3 regions of the Paenibacillus sp. P3E genome follow, and region 3 is predicted to be linked to each of the others. Evidence: riboswitches for the same ligand, from Rfam matches in the RefSeq annotation. Region 3 holds a riboswitch; each other region holds the start of a gene.

Region 1 (5,237 bases), on a different contig from region 3:
CTAATCAGCTGGCATTACGATATCGCAGCACTGAAGTGGAAAAAGTAAAACTAAAAATCTACTTTCAGCCCGAATTATCCATATTGATCAATATTAAGTGGATTAATTCCAACTAATGCTAGTATTACTACGATTTATCGGAAATTAAGTGTATAAATTCCAACTAATCTCCATCGTGCATAGATGAGCTAGCATTTTCGTTCAGCATAAACGGTATAGAGTTGATTTAGAATCGATCTCTGTGCATCAATGAATCTCTGTAGGAACAGAGAATTCATTGGGTAGTGTATTCTAATTCTTAAATTCGGCTTATACACCGCCAAGCAGCGAACATGCGCGGGGAGGAGGAAGAGTGAGCGCCTGATTTCACTTCTTTCACTTCTTCCGCTTCTTCCACTTCTTCTAATCCTTTCTATGCAAACCCGTTCTGCCCGAATGGCCTTGACTGTTGCCCGTCCGTCGTGCTGTTCATTCCCCGTTCTTGTTCTTCGGCCCGCCTCTTCGCTCTCCACTGTCCCGTCTCTTGCCCTGTCCAGTGAACCTCCCGAGTGACCATATTCATGCTATAATGGGAAGGCATTGTAGAGGGATTTACAGGAAGGAGCAGTACCCTGATGGAAGTAACTGCACAAGAGGTAGCGGAGTGGATGGTCAAGGAGATCCGTTTTACGGGAACCCTGTACCAGACCGCTGCGATTGAATATGTGAAGGCTAATTTTGGCGAGCAGTTTGTATTTGTGAATGAGAACGGGAATGCTTCGTTGTCCAAGGATGTGAAGAAGGCCTTCCGCAAGCTGCACGGCGGAAGAATCGCCTGGGACCGTGACGGATTCCTGTGGGCATGGACTTGAAATATGCCCCCGGGCCAGCTATGATGCTGGTGACCGTTGAAGCCCTTTTTGCTTGTCCAGTAGAAGAAGTATAGAAGCTGACTATAAACCACATGCGGGGCATCTCCTACATGTGGTTTTTTTCTATGTCCAAATCCCTAAAAAAGGAAAAAATAGAACATCTTAATTCTACAGGAATAAATTCCGATAATGATAGAGTCCTGTACATCGAAAGTCACGAATACATAAGGGTAAAGGGACTGAAAACCGAGTTTGGAACAAAGGCAAATCCGTACGAAAGTCGGAGACGCAAAGCCACGGGCCTACTTCATCCGGGAAGGATGTTAGGGCAGCCGGGCCGCTCAAGGCACTTGGTTTTTTGGCGTGCCTACAAATAGTGCTGGGGGAGAGAAGTGAATGAGGTTGGAAAGGGAAATGAAGTTGTCGCGGCCCCTTGTGGCCGCAGTGGCGGTGGTATGTATGCTTGGAGGCCTGTTAAGCGGGGGGTTCAGCATGAAGCAGGTCTCGGCAGCGGGGACAGATCCGGGCAGAACGGACTACAGTGTATCCGGTGACCGGATCGTATGGCTGGAAGCAGATGCAGGCGGGGTCAAACAGGTGCACGCGCTGAATCAATCCAGTGGTGCGGGTACGGTACTTACGACGAGCTCATCCGCCAAGGACGCCCCTTCTGTGGGCGGCAGTATTGCCGTGTGGGCGGACAAGGGAACGGAGCAGGAAGCTTCCCTGAACTGGGATATCTACTCTGCAAATCTTGCAACAGGCACCCGCATCAAGCTTAACAAGCAGTCCGGCCAATATGGGAATCCGACTACGGATGGAGTTGGCGTGGTCTGGTACGAGCGCAAAAATTACGGCAGCATGATCTATCATGATCTGGCTACGGGGGTTGAAGCCGACCTCGGCGAAGGACGGTTCCCGGTACTGGCAGGTGGAGATGTGGTGTATAAGAATGCCCGTGACGGGGGCCTCAGTCTGCTGGATGTAAGCAGTGGAGTCACGCGTGCGCTTATTAGTCTGGGCGGAGCGAATTACGTGGACTGGTTTGTTTTTAACGGGAGCCATGTGCTGTTTAAGCAAAAGAACGGCGCCTCTGAGAGTAAGTATGTGCTTCTGAATATCAAAGACCTGACGGCACAGCCTGTGGATCTCACGGAGATGAAGCCTGGAGGAACAGAGTATGCCTTCATGTCCATAGGCGGAGGACAGGCCGTTTTTCAAGAGGATGTTAACGGTGCAGTTACGCTGCAGCAGGTGGATCTCTCTACTTATGCAGTGAAGCCTTTGCCGGCGGTACCGGCCGGGGCGAAGCTGATCGGAATTAACGGAAGTAAGCTGTTGTACAGCAAGAAAGACGACTACATAGAATCAGTGGAATTAAAAGATGGAAACCTCCCGACTCCAAGTCCGGGAACAACTCCATCCCCGGGTACAACGCCAAATCCAGGTACCGGCTCGAACTCGGGCTCAACCCCGGAAGTGAAGATCCCTGTAATAACCGGAGCCAAGGATAGTCAGGTTATCGGCAGTGCTGGCGGTATCTTGTCTGTACTGAATGGCTTGGCGCGGCTGGAGATTTCAGCAGGAACCTTCAAGGATAATACCACTGTAAGCTTGGCCCAGGCAGAGCTGGAGACACAGGCACTGATCGACGCAAACGGCAAAAAACTGCTGAAGGCAGGTTCCGCCTGGCAGATACAAGCGAGTTCTCCATTTCTGATCCCGGCCAAACTGGCGGTTCAATATCCCAAGGAAGAGCCTTGGACGACAAGTCGTGAGAAGCTTGGAATCTACAGCTACAATCCGGCAAAAGGCAACTGGACCTATATCGGGGGAGTGACTGCAGCGGAGAATGGATTTGTGCAGGCCAAGATTACAGCCTCCGGACTGTATGCGGTTATGCTGCGTGATATTGATTTCACAGATTTGTCAGGCCATTGGGCACAGCAACAGGTAGAGGTACTCGCCGCAAGAGGAATCGTGAACGGGATGAACGGAACCGTGTATGCGCCAAAAGGTATTTTGACCCGGGCGGAATTCACGAAGCTGCTGGCAGCAGCTCTTCAGTTGCAGCCGGTGCAGCCGGATACGGCGACCTTCCGTGATGTCCCAGCGGCGAACTGGTCTTACCCTTATGTGGAGGCGGCAGCCAAGGCCGGAATCGTAACCGGCGAAGCCGGACTATTTCATGGTAATGATCCGCTGACCCGTGAACAGATGATGGTGATGCTAATGCGGGCGATTGACAGCACTACGGGCAACAAGGCTACTGCTGCGGATGCGGTCAAGCGTGAGGCTGGACTCTCCGGATTCAAGGATAATGACAGCATTAGCGCATGGGCACGGGAATCTGTAGCTGCTGCAGTCGAGAAGAAGCTGGTGCAGGGCAGCGCACAGCTTTTGAAGCCTAAGCATTCATCCACGAGAGCCGAGGCGGCTGTCATTATGTACAAGCTGCTGGCCGAGTTGAAATTACTCTAACTTATAACGGATAGGAGATCAGTCTATGACATTTCGAAAGATAACAAGGAAGTGGCGCAGCGGTAGTATGAAAACACGTGTGAACCTTATGCTTGCGCTGCTGCTGGTCCTCTCTTACGTCCCGGTTGTTCCGGGACTTACCAAGCTCACCTCATCAGCCTTTGCGGCGACCAACATGCGGATTGAGCCCAGTGAGCTGAGCCCGGGACCCGGTAAAAGTGTTGAAATCTCGTTCAGCTTCAATGCGGCGGATGACGGCCAGGAGTCTCACAAGACCAACATCAACCTGTGTACTCCGCAAAAAGACGGTTCTGCCCCGCTCCTGGGGGATCTGATTACGAGCGGAGATTATCAAACGAAACAGAACGGTCAATACATCGTTCACAAATATCAGTGGGATGGCAAGATTGGAGGCGTACCGCTGGAGGAAGGGCGTTATAACGTCTGCATCTCTCCTGCCGAATATAACGGAGTTGGCGTATACTACGGGCAAATTGCCAGCTTCGAAATTCTTGGCGGCGACGAAGTAGCCCCTCCGGCAGCATTGCAGATCAAACCTGCTGCCTCTGGACAATCTGTGGTATCCGGAACTGCTGAACCAGGAACCCTGCTTGAATTAGAGCTCTACTATCCATCCAGTAGGGAGGAAAAGCTGTTCTCCAATATTGCAGTCAATAACGCAGGACAATGGAGCCAGCAGATCGGGATCACACCGGGTGAAGCCGCGCATATCACGGCGAGAGCGAAGAAAGACGGCAAGCTCTCAGGGTATTCGGAGCCGCTTGCGGTGCTGCGTGCACCTATGCCTGCTTTTTCAATCAGCTGGGAAGCCCTGGCGGCTTATTATTATAAGCTGGATACGGTGCAAGCCATGAAGGAGAAGGCACAAGACATTGCCGTCCTGAACCAGTCTGCTGCTTCCTCGGGAACGGTCAGCGGACTGAGCTCCATTCTGCTGGTCAATCCGCAAACTACCCGGAATATCTCCAGCGGCGATCTGACGCAATTTACGGAAGCTGCCATTCATGACCGGCTGCGGATCGTGAACCCGTCCGGACAGGCGCCGGTTGATCCGGCCCGGGGTGATTTTGTCTACTCGACAGATTCAATTACATTGCAGGCATTGATGCCGCTGCAATTCGGGTTGAGCTATTTAAGCCGTGACCCGTTCACAGGTGTCGCTGGACTTGGCTGGCATCATAGCTATGAATGGAAACTGAAACCGCTGAGCGGCGGCAAGGTGGAGGTCATGAGCCCGGACGGTTCGCTTTTTGAATATGTACCGTTGTCCGGAGGAGCGTATCTGACCCCGCGCGGGACCGACTGGACGCTAAGTGCGCCATCTGCCGGGACCTATACCCTCACATCGCCTCAAGGCGATGGTTACCGCTTCAATGCGGAAGGATTGCTGCAATCGGTCACGGACTTGAATGGGAATAAGATCACTTTTTCATATCAGGGAACGAAGCTGGAGGCGGTCAATACAGCCGGGGCATCCCTAAGTCTAAGCTATGATGGAGCAGGCAAGCTGATTGCTGTAAGTGACCCGGCCAGCCGGCAAATGTCATTTCATTACGATACGGCAAGTGGAGATCTGACCTCGATTACAGATGTGGACGGAGCCACAACCAAGCTTACCTATGATAACAGCCATCATGTACTCAGCGTAACGGATGCCAAGGGTGCTGCGACGATGGGCGTAGCCTATGATGACCATCAGCGTGTGACCAGCTTTACCGACTTTTACGGGAATACGAGTTCTTCGAGCTATGAAGGGCGCGTGGCTCCAGTGGTCCGGGGCGAAGAGCCTGATGACGGTCAGACAGGGATAGACCCTGCGAATGGACGGGATATTCCGGACTCGGATGAAGTGATTTTGTCTGGTACGATGAACAATCTCGCCCA
Region 2 (5,237 bases), on a different contig from region 3:
GCCGGATTCATCATAGCAGCTGATCTCGTAGTGTACACCCCGGAACAGCTGGGAATCTACGCGCACACGCAGCTTGCCCTGCTCAAGTGTGGCGATTTCCAGATCCTCAGGACGAATGACAATCTCTACCGCTTCATTCCGTTTGAGTCCCGCATCGACACATTCAAACCGGTGCCCGCCCCACTCCACGAGGTAGTCGTCAATCATCACACCCGGCACAATATTCGACTCTCCGATGAAATCGGCCACGAAGCGGTTGATTGGCTCATCATAAATATCATTGGGCGTGCCGCTCTGTTCGATCCGTCCGCCGTTCATGACGAAGATCCAGTCCGACATCGCGAGCGCCTCTTCCTGGTCATGGGTCACGAAGATAAAGGTAATACCCAGCCGTTGCTGCATTTCCCGCAGAATATATTGCATCTCAGTACGAAGCTTCAGATCCAGCGCAGATAACGGCTCATCCAGCAGCAGCACCTGTGGCTCGTTGACGATGGCGCGGGCAATCGCTACACGCTGTCTTTGTCCGCCGGACATTTCATTAATGGCGCGCTGATCGTAGCCTACGAGGTTCACAAAGCGCAGCGCTTCCTGCACCTTTTGCGTGATCACATCCTTCTTAAGCTTTTTAATACGCAGTCCGAAGGCCACATTCTCGAATACGTTCAGGTGCGGAAACAGGGCATAATCCTGAAAAACCGTATTGACCTGGCGTTCGTTGGCAGGAATGTGGTTGATCATTTGGCCATTGAGAACGATCGAGCCTTCCGTGGGTTCGGCGAAGCCGGCGATCAACCGCAGAATAGTCGTCTTGCCGCAGCCCGAAGGGCCCAGCAGGGTATAGAACTTGCCGCGTTCGATCTCGAAGCTGACGCCTTTTAGTACCGGCTCTTCATCGTCGTATTGTTTAACCACCTGGTCAAAAGAAATAATAGTGCCTTCCGGGGTAGCTATAGCTAACAACCTCCCTTACCTTATGTAATACAACCTATTTTACCCGCTTCTTGCGGGAGGAAATCGAAATGGCATGCTCAGCGCGAATAAGCGACAGTTCCCCCCTTCCTTCGACATACTTCCATAATATACAGCATAAAGGATAAGTCCTATATATGCGATAGCATTCATTGGTGAAAATCAGCACCGGAAACTTAACAAGTTCGTAAAAATTAAGGCTCTTCCGGCCCGTTTTGCGGTGCTATAATGAAAACGGCTGAAAGTCATTTCATTTTTTCTCTTAATAACCTGAAAGAAGATGACCCTCATGAACGAAGGATTACAGGACCGCCTGGAGAAATTCGGACTGTCTTTATATATGATACGCGTTACACTGGCTGCTTCACTCTCCTGGCTGACGGTGCACACCCTGTACGAGGACAGCTACTTATATTTCGCTCCACTGGCGGCAATTCTGATCACTCAGGGAAGCGTCAAGGCTTCCTTTGAAAAAGGTGTATACCGGATGACCGGCGTTGTGCTGGGCGGAATTGTGAGCTTGATCGTGGGACGATTCTTCGATGTCGGAGCGCTCTCCATTCTGCTGATGCTGCTGGTTGGCATCGGAGTCGCTACTGCCTGCCGGATTAATATCCAAGCCATCTCCCAGGTCGGTGTAACCTCTGTTCTGGCCCTTACCTTCTATCATGACCATTATATCGAGTGGCGGGTCGCCGAAACGCTTATCGGAGTCATTATTGCGCTAATCATCAATATGATTATCGTTCCGCCTAAGGGGTTCGTCAAGGTGAAAGGCTTGGCACTCGAAGGCAGTCTGCTGCTGGCTGATGCCCTAAGCGGCCTTGCGGGTGGCGGACGGGGAGCGCCTCCGGTTTCGGATACGCTGGCACGTTCCGCTTCGCTGCTGGCCAAGAGCGAGCAACAGCAAAAGGAACTACATTATACCCTAACGCATTACCAGTGCCGCAGCGAGCTTCGCGGACTCTCCCAGGCCACTGCACATCTCAAACAAATACAATGCTATGTCAAGGAGATCAGCTCAGAAATTGCGCTGCTGCCAACACATCATGCTGCGGCTGACTGGATGGCAGAGATCGTAACTGCCACCGCAGACTGTATCGCGCTCTATGGTACCAAAACACTCTCAGATGCCGAAAGTCAGCATTCGCTTCCCGAGTCACTGCGCCGGGCCCGTGATCTTCAGCTAGCCTGGTTCTCGGAGCTGCAGGGACAATGCTCACTGACCTCCATCCGCGATCTCGGCGCGGTCTTCTCCCACCTGAACCGGGTGCTGGAGGAAATCGAACAGGCCGACTACGTGGTGATATCAGCCGCACCGCAGAACAGCAAGACTGAGGCAGCCCGCGCTATACACTTCATACAAAAAGGACTCTCCCACAAGCTTTAGGCTTGGGAGCGTCCTTTTTTTCTGGAGTATCGGCCATAATCCCCCGCTAAATCCCCTTTTAGTTTAGAATTCAATAAACAGAAAAAAATCCTTAATTACATTTAATTTACAATAAATCAACAATTAGTTACATTTATCATTATTTATAGTCTAAATCAATTATTCCAGTTGAAAATTCGCTACTTAAGTACTAGAATTAATGTTGTTTGCTGAAGTTTTTATTGGACAGAGTGCCAGTATTGACCATTTTTTTGTCGATTGTAGTCGATTTAAATGGGCCTTGTACTGAGTATATATCATTGATCTATTCCTAAAGGCAAACTGTCTGAAAGGACAGGACGCAAAGCCATGGGCCTAAGAGTACAGTTATTGCTGTTTTATGGTCGCCAGGTTGCCAATAGAGACGCCATTTGGTCGGATATCCCAAGATATCGCATCACGGCTCCATGATGTTCTTTCTGTACAGATACCATTGATTATACGAAAAGTGAGGTTACGAGAATGCCGCAGCATATTATCGAACGTTCACGGTACGAGTTCATTGCTTCCATGCTTCTTGGAAAGCACGATCTCATGGATCTTTATTCTGTGGATGCTCAGACGTTTGGCGGAACAGACAGAGCGAAGAACGGCGTTATCATTATCCAGAACAACCAAATTTTCATCACCCCTCCTCTGCCTGGCGGCATGCCGGCTGTAATTTCAGCTGTCCATCCCGTAATTCTTAAGATCAATGGACAAACCCTCACAGAGCCAACTCCAATCACGTCTGCAGATGATCTCACCTGGGAGATTTGCGAGAAGCCACAATACCAGATTACCGTATCCGATGATAAGCTCAAAGTGTACTTTACGCTTTACCGTGCCGAAAGATATGCCTGGAACCTGGTCAACAGTCCGGCTTCAGCCAATGTCACTGTACGTGCAGAAATGAACCGTGATTCCTTGTTGTCCGTTCTGTCGATAGCGCAGATTATGTCTGGCCTTGAGAAAAGCTCCATTGTCAGCTCGCTCAACATCCCCGCTCTCTATGAGGAGCTGAACAACCCGACCTATCTTCCTGTCTGCATAGCAGAAGGCAAGGCTCCCGTACCCGGGACCAATGCGAGGCTGGAGCTGCTGTTTCCGAAGAAAATAGAAAATGCATTTAAGGGGACATGCCTTTCTGAAGATGAATCCTGCCACGGTGAATTCCTTACTGTCCAGGAAGGCGAAGTGTTTGCACAGAAGCTGCCACCCCAAGAGGGCCTGCCTGGATTCACCGTGTACGGAGGTGTCCTTCCCCCGCCCCCGCCGCGGGACCTTACTCTATTGACCGGACATTATGCGTCACTGCTTCCGGGGGGACAGATCTCTGCCCGCTGTAAAGGCAGACCGCGTATTACCGGAAACGGAACCTTTGTGAAAACGATTGATTTCCCCCAAACCTATGTGGTTCCGCAGAATGATGCCGTGGAACCAGCCACCATCAGGTTCCCGGGAGATGTCATTGCAGCTCATCCTCTGAACAAGAACACGGTGATTGAAGCCTTGGGTAATGTATACATATACGGTGACGTTCACAATTCCAGAATTGCAGCAACAGGCAGTATATTTATCAGCGGCAAGGCCGTCGATAGTGAATTGTATGCCGGAGCGTTCGGCGCCGCACACCACCGTCTGTGCAGCTTTTCTGAGCTGCTGATCCAAGAGATCTCCAGTCTGAGAGAAGCAGCTAAGAACCTTGCCGAGACGGTCGAGTCCACGATGCAGACGGTAAAGTACGGCCTAGTCATTATGCTGCTGCTGGAAAGCAAATATGAGCATCTTCCCCTTCTGATTAGCGATATGCGGGAACTGTTGTCGGACTTGAGCGCTGACTACCCGCAGGATACCAAAATTGTGAGGCACATGATGGATATTTTTCTGAGACCCGGACATTTTACCGACCTCATTACGGATGCGGGAATAGGCTCTTTTCTGAGTCTGCTTAAAAACCTTATCGAGGGAATCTCCCTCATGCAGGAGGAGCAAGTCCGGATCGATATTTCGGGGGCACAGAACAGCATCATTAAATCCGGCGGAGATATCCATATTCATGGGGAAGGGATTGGCCGGAGCACGCTGTGTTCCTGCGGCGATATTTATTTTGCGAAGGATGGTTCCATGTGCTCCGACTCCGCTATGGAAGCAGAGGGAACGATCACAGCTCAGAATGTCAGCGGTGAGTCCCTTCCCGGATCGCTCCTTGTGGCAGGCCAGCAAATCACAGCTAGCGCCATTCATAATGCATCAGTAACCATAGACGGGTATTCCTTAGAGATTGCTAAACCCGGCGGGGGAATTACGTTTACAGCCAAGAGCCTGAAACAAAAATGCAGAGAATCCGGCGCTATTCCCATCGAATAACCACCAGAATCCTCTACATACAGCATGAATCGCCAAAAAAACAAAGAGACCCTGCAGAGCCGCGTGGCGGCATCCTGCTGGGTCTCTTTTCCGAGCGCTCAAGATTCGTACTGGGGTCTTTCTAGCTCAAACGTCCGGCCGATGGCCGCATAAGAAGCTCCGGCAAGACGGCTGACCGGCTTCAGCTTAGCAGCGTCAATGCGCCCGCCCTGAATCAGTTCATCCTCTATATAGAAACAGAGCACTTCACCGACCAGCATATCGCAGTGTCCCAGCTCCACATGCCGCACGAGACGGCATTCCATGGCGATCCTGCACTCCTCTATACGCGGAACCCGGATCATCTGCCCGGGTATTGGCGTAAGTCCGGCCAACTCCACCTCGCTGATGCCTTCAGGGGCATTGATCGAGGTGTGATTAATAGCGCCAACATTATCCTCGTCCACGATATGTACAACAAACTCTCCATTTCCCAAAATGTTGCTTG
Region 3 (5,237 bases):
CAAGTCAACTGTTCCTGTTGGCACGAACGAGAAAATCCGTGGTATCATCGCTTCCCATACGAGTCATCCCTTCGATATCGTCTCCGCTCCGGAATTCCTGCGTGAAGGCTCAGCCATCCGCGATACGCTCCATCCTGACCGGATTGTCATCGGACTTGATAACCCGGAGCTTGAGCCAACGATGCGCCAGCTTCACCAGGGCTTCACGGAAAATGTGTTCGTAACGGATATCCGCAGTGCGGAAATGATCAAATATGCATCCAATGCTTTTCTGGCAACCAAGATCTCCTTTATTAACGAGATTGCCAACATTTGCGAAAAAGTGGGAGCTGATGTAACCCTGGTGGCGGAAGGCATGGGGATGGACCGTAGAATCGGCTCCTCGTTCCTGCAGGCCGGCATCGGTTATGGAGGCTCCTGTTTCCCGAAAGATACCAATGCGCTGATCCAGATTGCGGGCAACGTGGATTACGAGTTCAAGCTGCTGAAATCCGTAGTCGAGGTGAACAAGGGGCAGCGGTTCATGATTATCTCCAAGCTGCATGAATCCCTTGGCAACCTGCGTGGCGCAGTGATCGGTGTATGGGGCCTGGCCTTCAAACCGAACACCGATGATGTACGCGAAGCACCCGCCCTTGAAATTGTTGAGGTACTGGTGGCCGAAGGCGCTATAGTGAAGCTGTATGATCCGATTGCTGCAGATAACTTCAGACAGCAGTACGATCATCCGCAGCTCCGCTGGTGCGGTCTGCCGGAAGAAGCGGCAGAAGGCAGTGATGCAGTATGCCTGCTGACCGACTGGAGCATGTTCAAGGATATTGATCTGCATAAGCTTGCGGAGAGCATGCGCCGCCAGGTGCTGATCGATGGCCGCAACGTGTACTCCAAGGAGCAGATCGAGGGCACCGGCCTTGAATACCATTCCGTCGGCCGCCCGCAAATGGGGGGCCTGAGCGGCTACTCCCCCAGCGTAGCCGGAGCGGTCTAAGCGCTGCTAAGTCGGCCCGCTCTCGGCTCTTCCCTGCCGCGCAAACAAGCGGCAATGCCGGATCTTTAGCAGGGCGCTTCGCCTGCTGGGTGAAGCAAGCAGATAGGCTGTTAAGGGAAGAAACGGAGAGGAATTTTGGAACTGTAGGAGCGGAAGCGACCGCCTTTGTCACCGGATTTCAACTGCGCTTAGCAGTCTAATCGAAGAAATCTGGTGACAACAGCGGCCGAAAGTCCAAACATTCCTTGCAGTGACTCCCGCAACAGCTCGATTCCAAGCTTTTCACAAGTCAAAGCGCACAATAACAATCCGATATTTTCGCGACAACACATAAATGAGGAGGGTTCACTTATGAAACTGGTACTTCTATCTGGCGGTTCTGGTAAACGTCTCTGGCCTTTATCCAATGATTCACGTTCCAAGCAATTTCTGAAGGTACTGCAAAGTCCGGCTGGGGAGCCGGAATCCATGGTACAACGTGTATGGAGACAACTGCAGGAGACAGGGATGGCGGAATCCTCGTACCTTGCGACCGGCCGCAGCCAAGTGGAGATGATACAGAGCCAGCTCGGCGCAGAGGTGCCTATCATTGTGGAGCCGGAACGCCGGGATACCTTCCCTGCCATCGCTTTGACTGCAGCTTATCTGTATTCCGTGGCAGGAGTGTCTCCCAGCGAGACAGTGGCCATTTTGCCGGTCGATCCTTATGTGGAGGCATCATTTTTTGACACCGTCGTCCAGCTTGAAGCAACGATGGAACAAAGCGGCGCAAACCTGGCGCTGATGGGGGTTGTTCCTGAGCTGGCTTCCGAGAAATACGGCTATATTATTCCTACCAGTGACGAGGCAGCGGCAAGCGGCTATCTGCAGGTGAGCCATTTCCAGGAGAAGCCGGACCGTGTACAGGCTGAAGAACTGATCAGCAAGGGCGCGTTGTGGAACTGCGGAGTATTTGCATTCCGTTTGGGTTATTTGCTGGATATTTTGCAGCGTAAAGGTCTGCCTTTGAACTATGAGGAGCTGCAGAAGCAATATAAATTGCTGGCTTCCATCAGTTTTGACTACGAAGTGGTAGAAAAAGAGGAGAAGATCGTCGTTCAGCCTTACGCCGGTTTCTGGAAGGATCTTGGCACATGGAATACCCTCACAGAAGAAATGAGCAGCAACCACGTGGGTAAAGGGTTCGTGACTGCCGATTCTGAAGGAACCTGCCTGATCAACGAACTGGATATTCCGATTACAGTCATCGGTGCGAAAGATTTAATCATCGCAGCCAGCCCGGATGGCATTCTGGTCACTCACAAAGCCGAAAGCCCGCGGATTAAGGAAGTGCTGAAGTCTTTTGAACAAAGACCCATGTACGAGGAACGCCGCTGGGGCCACTATAAGGTTATTGATTATGTGAAATATGATGAGGGCAACGAGGTGCTGACCAAGCGGATTTTCATAGCCGAAGGTAAAAACATCAGCTACCAGCTGCATCACAAACGCAGTGAAATCTGGACGATTGTCAGCGGGGAAGCCAGCATTGTGCTGAATGAGAAGATGCATAATGTGAAAGCAGGAGATGTAGTGCGCATACCGGAAGGCACAAAACATGCAATCCTGGCGCTAACCGATGTAGAGTTCATTGAGGTGCAGACCGGTTCAGAGCTGGTCGAAGAGGATAATATCCGCATCACACTGGACTGGAAGGATATTGCTCTTCATCAATTCATTTCTTAAAATAGGAACGCTGATCGCGCTGTAAAATTCGACTGAATCGTCCCGGTTGATGTATAGGATGGGCCTAAACCTAGGGCTAAATTATCTATTTACCCAATTGTGTCAAATCCAAAACAGGTATTAAGAACCATTTATTAAGAAAAATTCATTAATGCTCTAAACTAAAAAATTAATAGAGACGATACTTACGGTAAGAGGGATAAATCCTTCCAAAACGAAAAAGGCAAACCTAATCGAAAGATAGGGACGCAAAGCTATAGGGCCTTCGAAAGAGTGGCAGCCTAGCTACCGAAAGGAAGATGAATTTTGACAACTTACCGTAAGTCGCGTCTGCTGTGCACCATTGTAACTATTGCCCTGTTGTTGACCGTTGTACCACTGGGTTTGGGGGCTGCGCCTTCCACCGTAGCTGCTTCGAGTTCTTCAGCACCGGTTAATCCGGATGCTTCAGCTGAAGCTGTCAAGCTGCTTGACAATCTGTACTCCATTTCCGGAAAAGGCATTATCACAGGCCAGCATGACTACCTGGAGAGCCCGGATGAGTTCAGCAACAAACTGAAGGGAACCAGCGGACAATTCGCTGCCCTCCATGGCTTCGAGCTTGGTGTGATCAGCGGCCAGTCGGAAAGTACTGCAGCAACTCAGCGCAAAAATGTAGTGAACAGTGCGATCAACTGGTATAAAAATGGCGGCATTGTCGCTATGACCTTCCATGAGCAACTGCCAGGGACTTCTTATCTGTGGTCCAATGTGCAGAAGACACTCAGCCAAGAGGACTTCAATAAGTATGTAACACCTGGAACAGCCCAATACAACAGCCTCATCGCCGATCTGGACAAAGTGGCGGTTTCACTCAAAAGCTTGCGGGACGCGGGCGTTCCTGTACTTTGGAGACCTTACCATGAAATGAACGGCAACTGGTTCTGGTGGGGGAAGAAGAACAATTTTGCAGAACTTTGGAATATTATGTATGACCGCTTTGTGGGCGTTCATCAATTAAACAACCTGCTGTGGGTATGGAATCCGAATGCTCCCAACGCCTGGTCTGATCCATATGAACTGACCTATCCGGGAGCGGATAAGGTAGACATCCTTGCAGCAGATATATATAACAATGATTATATGAACAAGTATTATGACGACCTTTTGAGTCTCGCCAACGGCAAACCCATTGCTATCGGTGAAAATGGTGAGATGCCAAGTACAGCCAAGCTCCAGCTTTCCCAGAGAAAATGGGTATACATGATGAACTGGGGAAAAATGCTCTATGAGAATAACAGTACAGATACCATCAAAAATTTCATGAGTGACAGCTATACAGTATCGCTTAATGAATATAAAGCGGAGGTAGTGCAGACACCTGCTCCGACTGCCACACCAACGGCAACGCCAACTGCCACACCGACTGCAACGCCGACTGCCACAGCAACGCCAACGCCAACTGCTACGCCAGTACCTTTACCCACAGCAACGGTAAAGCCAATAACCACTCCGGCGTCCGGTGATAATGTACAAACGCCTGTTGTGAATGGCCTTCACGGAGAGTATTACAATAACATGACGCTTTCAGGCACACCTGCAAAGGTACGTGACGACGCGCTGCTTAATTTCAACTGGCGTCAAGGCTCACCGGACAGCTCCATAAAGGTAGATGGGGTCTCGGCCCGCTGGACAGGGAAAATCAAGCCTTTATACAGCGAGACCTACCAGATTATCACTACTTCTGACGATGGTATCCGTGTCTGGATTAACGGCACAGCCGTAATCGACAGCTGGACCAAGCAGAGCGGAACTGAACGTATCGGAAGTATCGCTATGACGGCTGGACAGCTCTATGATATCAGAGTGGAATATTATGAGAATGCAGGCGATGCCAACATCCGTCTGATGTGGCAAAGCGCAAGCCAGGTCAAAGCGACCGTCCCAACAAGTGCATTGTTTGTAAATACGTCAGCAGCCAGCGTTAGCAAAACATCGTTGGCGCTTGTAGAAGCACCAACGCCGGTGCCAACACCGACACCAACGCCAGTGTCAACACCGACACCAACGCCAGTGCCAACACCGACACCGACACCAACGCCAGTGCCGACACCGACACCAACGCCGGTGCCAACACCGACACCAACGTCGGTGTCAACACCGACACCAACGCCGGTGCCAACACCGGCACCAACGCCGGTGCCAACACCAGCACCAACGCCAACACCGATACCAACGCCGGCTCTAACAGCGGCGGCTCCTGCTGCAAACGGACTGCAGGCGGAATATTTTAATAACATGCAGTTGACCGGTGCTCCGGCAGTTGTACGCACCGATGCTTTGCTGGATTTCAACTGGCGGCTGGGTACACCGGATGCTGCGATTGGCATTGATTTCTTTTCCGTAAGATGGAGTGGCAAGATCAAACCGCTGTATAGCGAAACCTATCAGATTTATACAACATCAGATGATGGTGTCCGCGTTTGGATCAATAACACTCTTGTCATTGACAGCTGGATGAAGCAGAGCGGGACCGAACGCACAG

Evidence for each region. A riboswitch is a leader RNA that binds a small molecule or an ion and turns the genes downstream of it on or off. The one in region 3 is predicted to bind cyclic di-GMP.
Region 1: another riboswitch for cyclic di-GMP. It lies ahead of A3842_RS28895 (S-layer homology domain-containing protein); the one in region 3 lies ahead of A3842_RS31525 (glycosyl hydrolase).
Region 2: another riboswitch for cyclic di-GMP. It lies ahead of A3842_RS27175 (flagellar assembly protein A); the one in region 3 lies ahead of A3842_RS31525 (glycosyl hydrolase).

What each region holds. Positions count from the first base shown of each region.
Region 1 is NZ_LVWH01000223.1:7,392-12,628, reverse strand. It holds gene A3842_RS32765 (hypothetical protein) at 413-580, opposite strand; gene A3842_RS28900 (DUF6953 family protein) at 615-851, shown strand; cyclic di-GMP riboswitch class I at 1,104-1,196, shown strand; gene A3842_RS28895 (S-layer homology domain-containing protein) at 1,248-3,332, shown strand; gene A3842_RS28890 (DUF6531 domain-containing protein) at 3,358-5,237, shown strand, end outside.
Region 2 is NZ_LVWH01000213.1:3,322-8,558, forward strand. It holds gene A3842_RS27165 (ABC transporter ATP-binding protein) at 1-963, opposite strand, end outside; gene A3842_RS27170 (FUSC family protein) at 1,262-2,362, shown strand; cyclic di-GMP riboswitch class I at 2,668-2,761, shown strand; gene A3842_RS27175 (flagellar assembly protein A) at 2,864-4,750, shown strand; gene A3842_RS27180 (flavin reductase family protein) at 4,849-5,237, opposite strand, start outside.
Region 3 is NZ_LVWH01000162.1:22,990-28,226, reverse strand. It holds gene A3842_RS14190 (UDP-glucose dehydrogenase family protein) at 1-988, shown strand, start outside; gene A3842_RS14185 (sugar phosphate nucleotidyltransferase) at 1,340-2,713, shown strand; cyclic di-GMP riboswitch class I at 2,926-3,006, shown strand; gene A3842_RS31525 (glycosyl hydrolase) at 3,020-5,237, shown strand, end outside.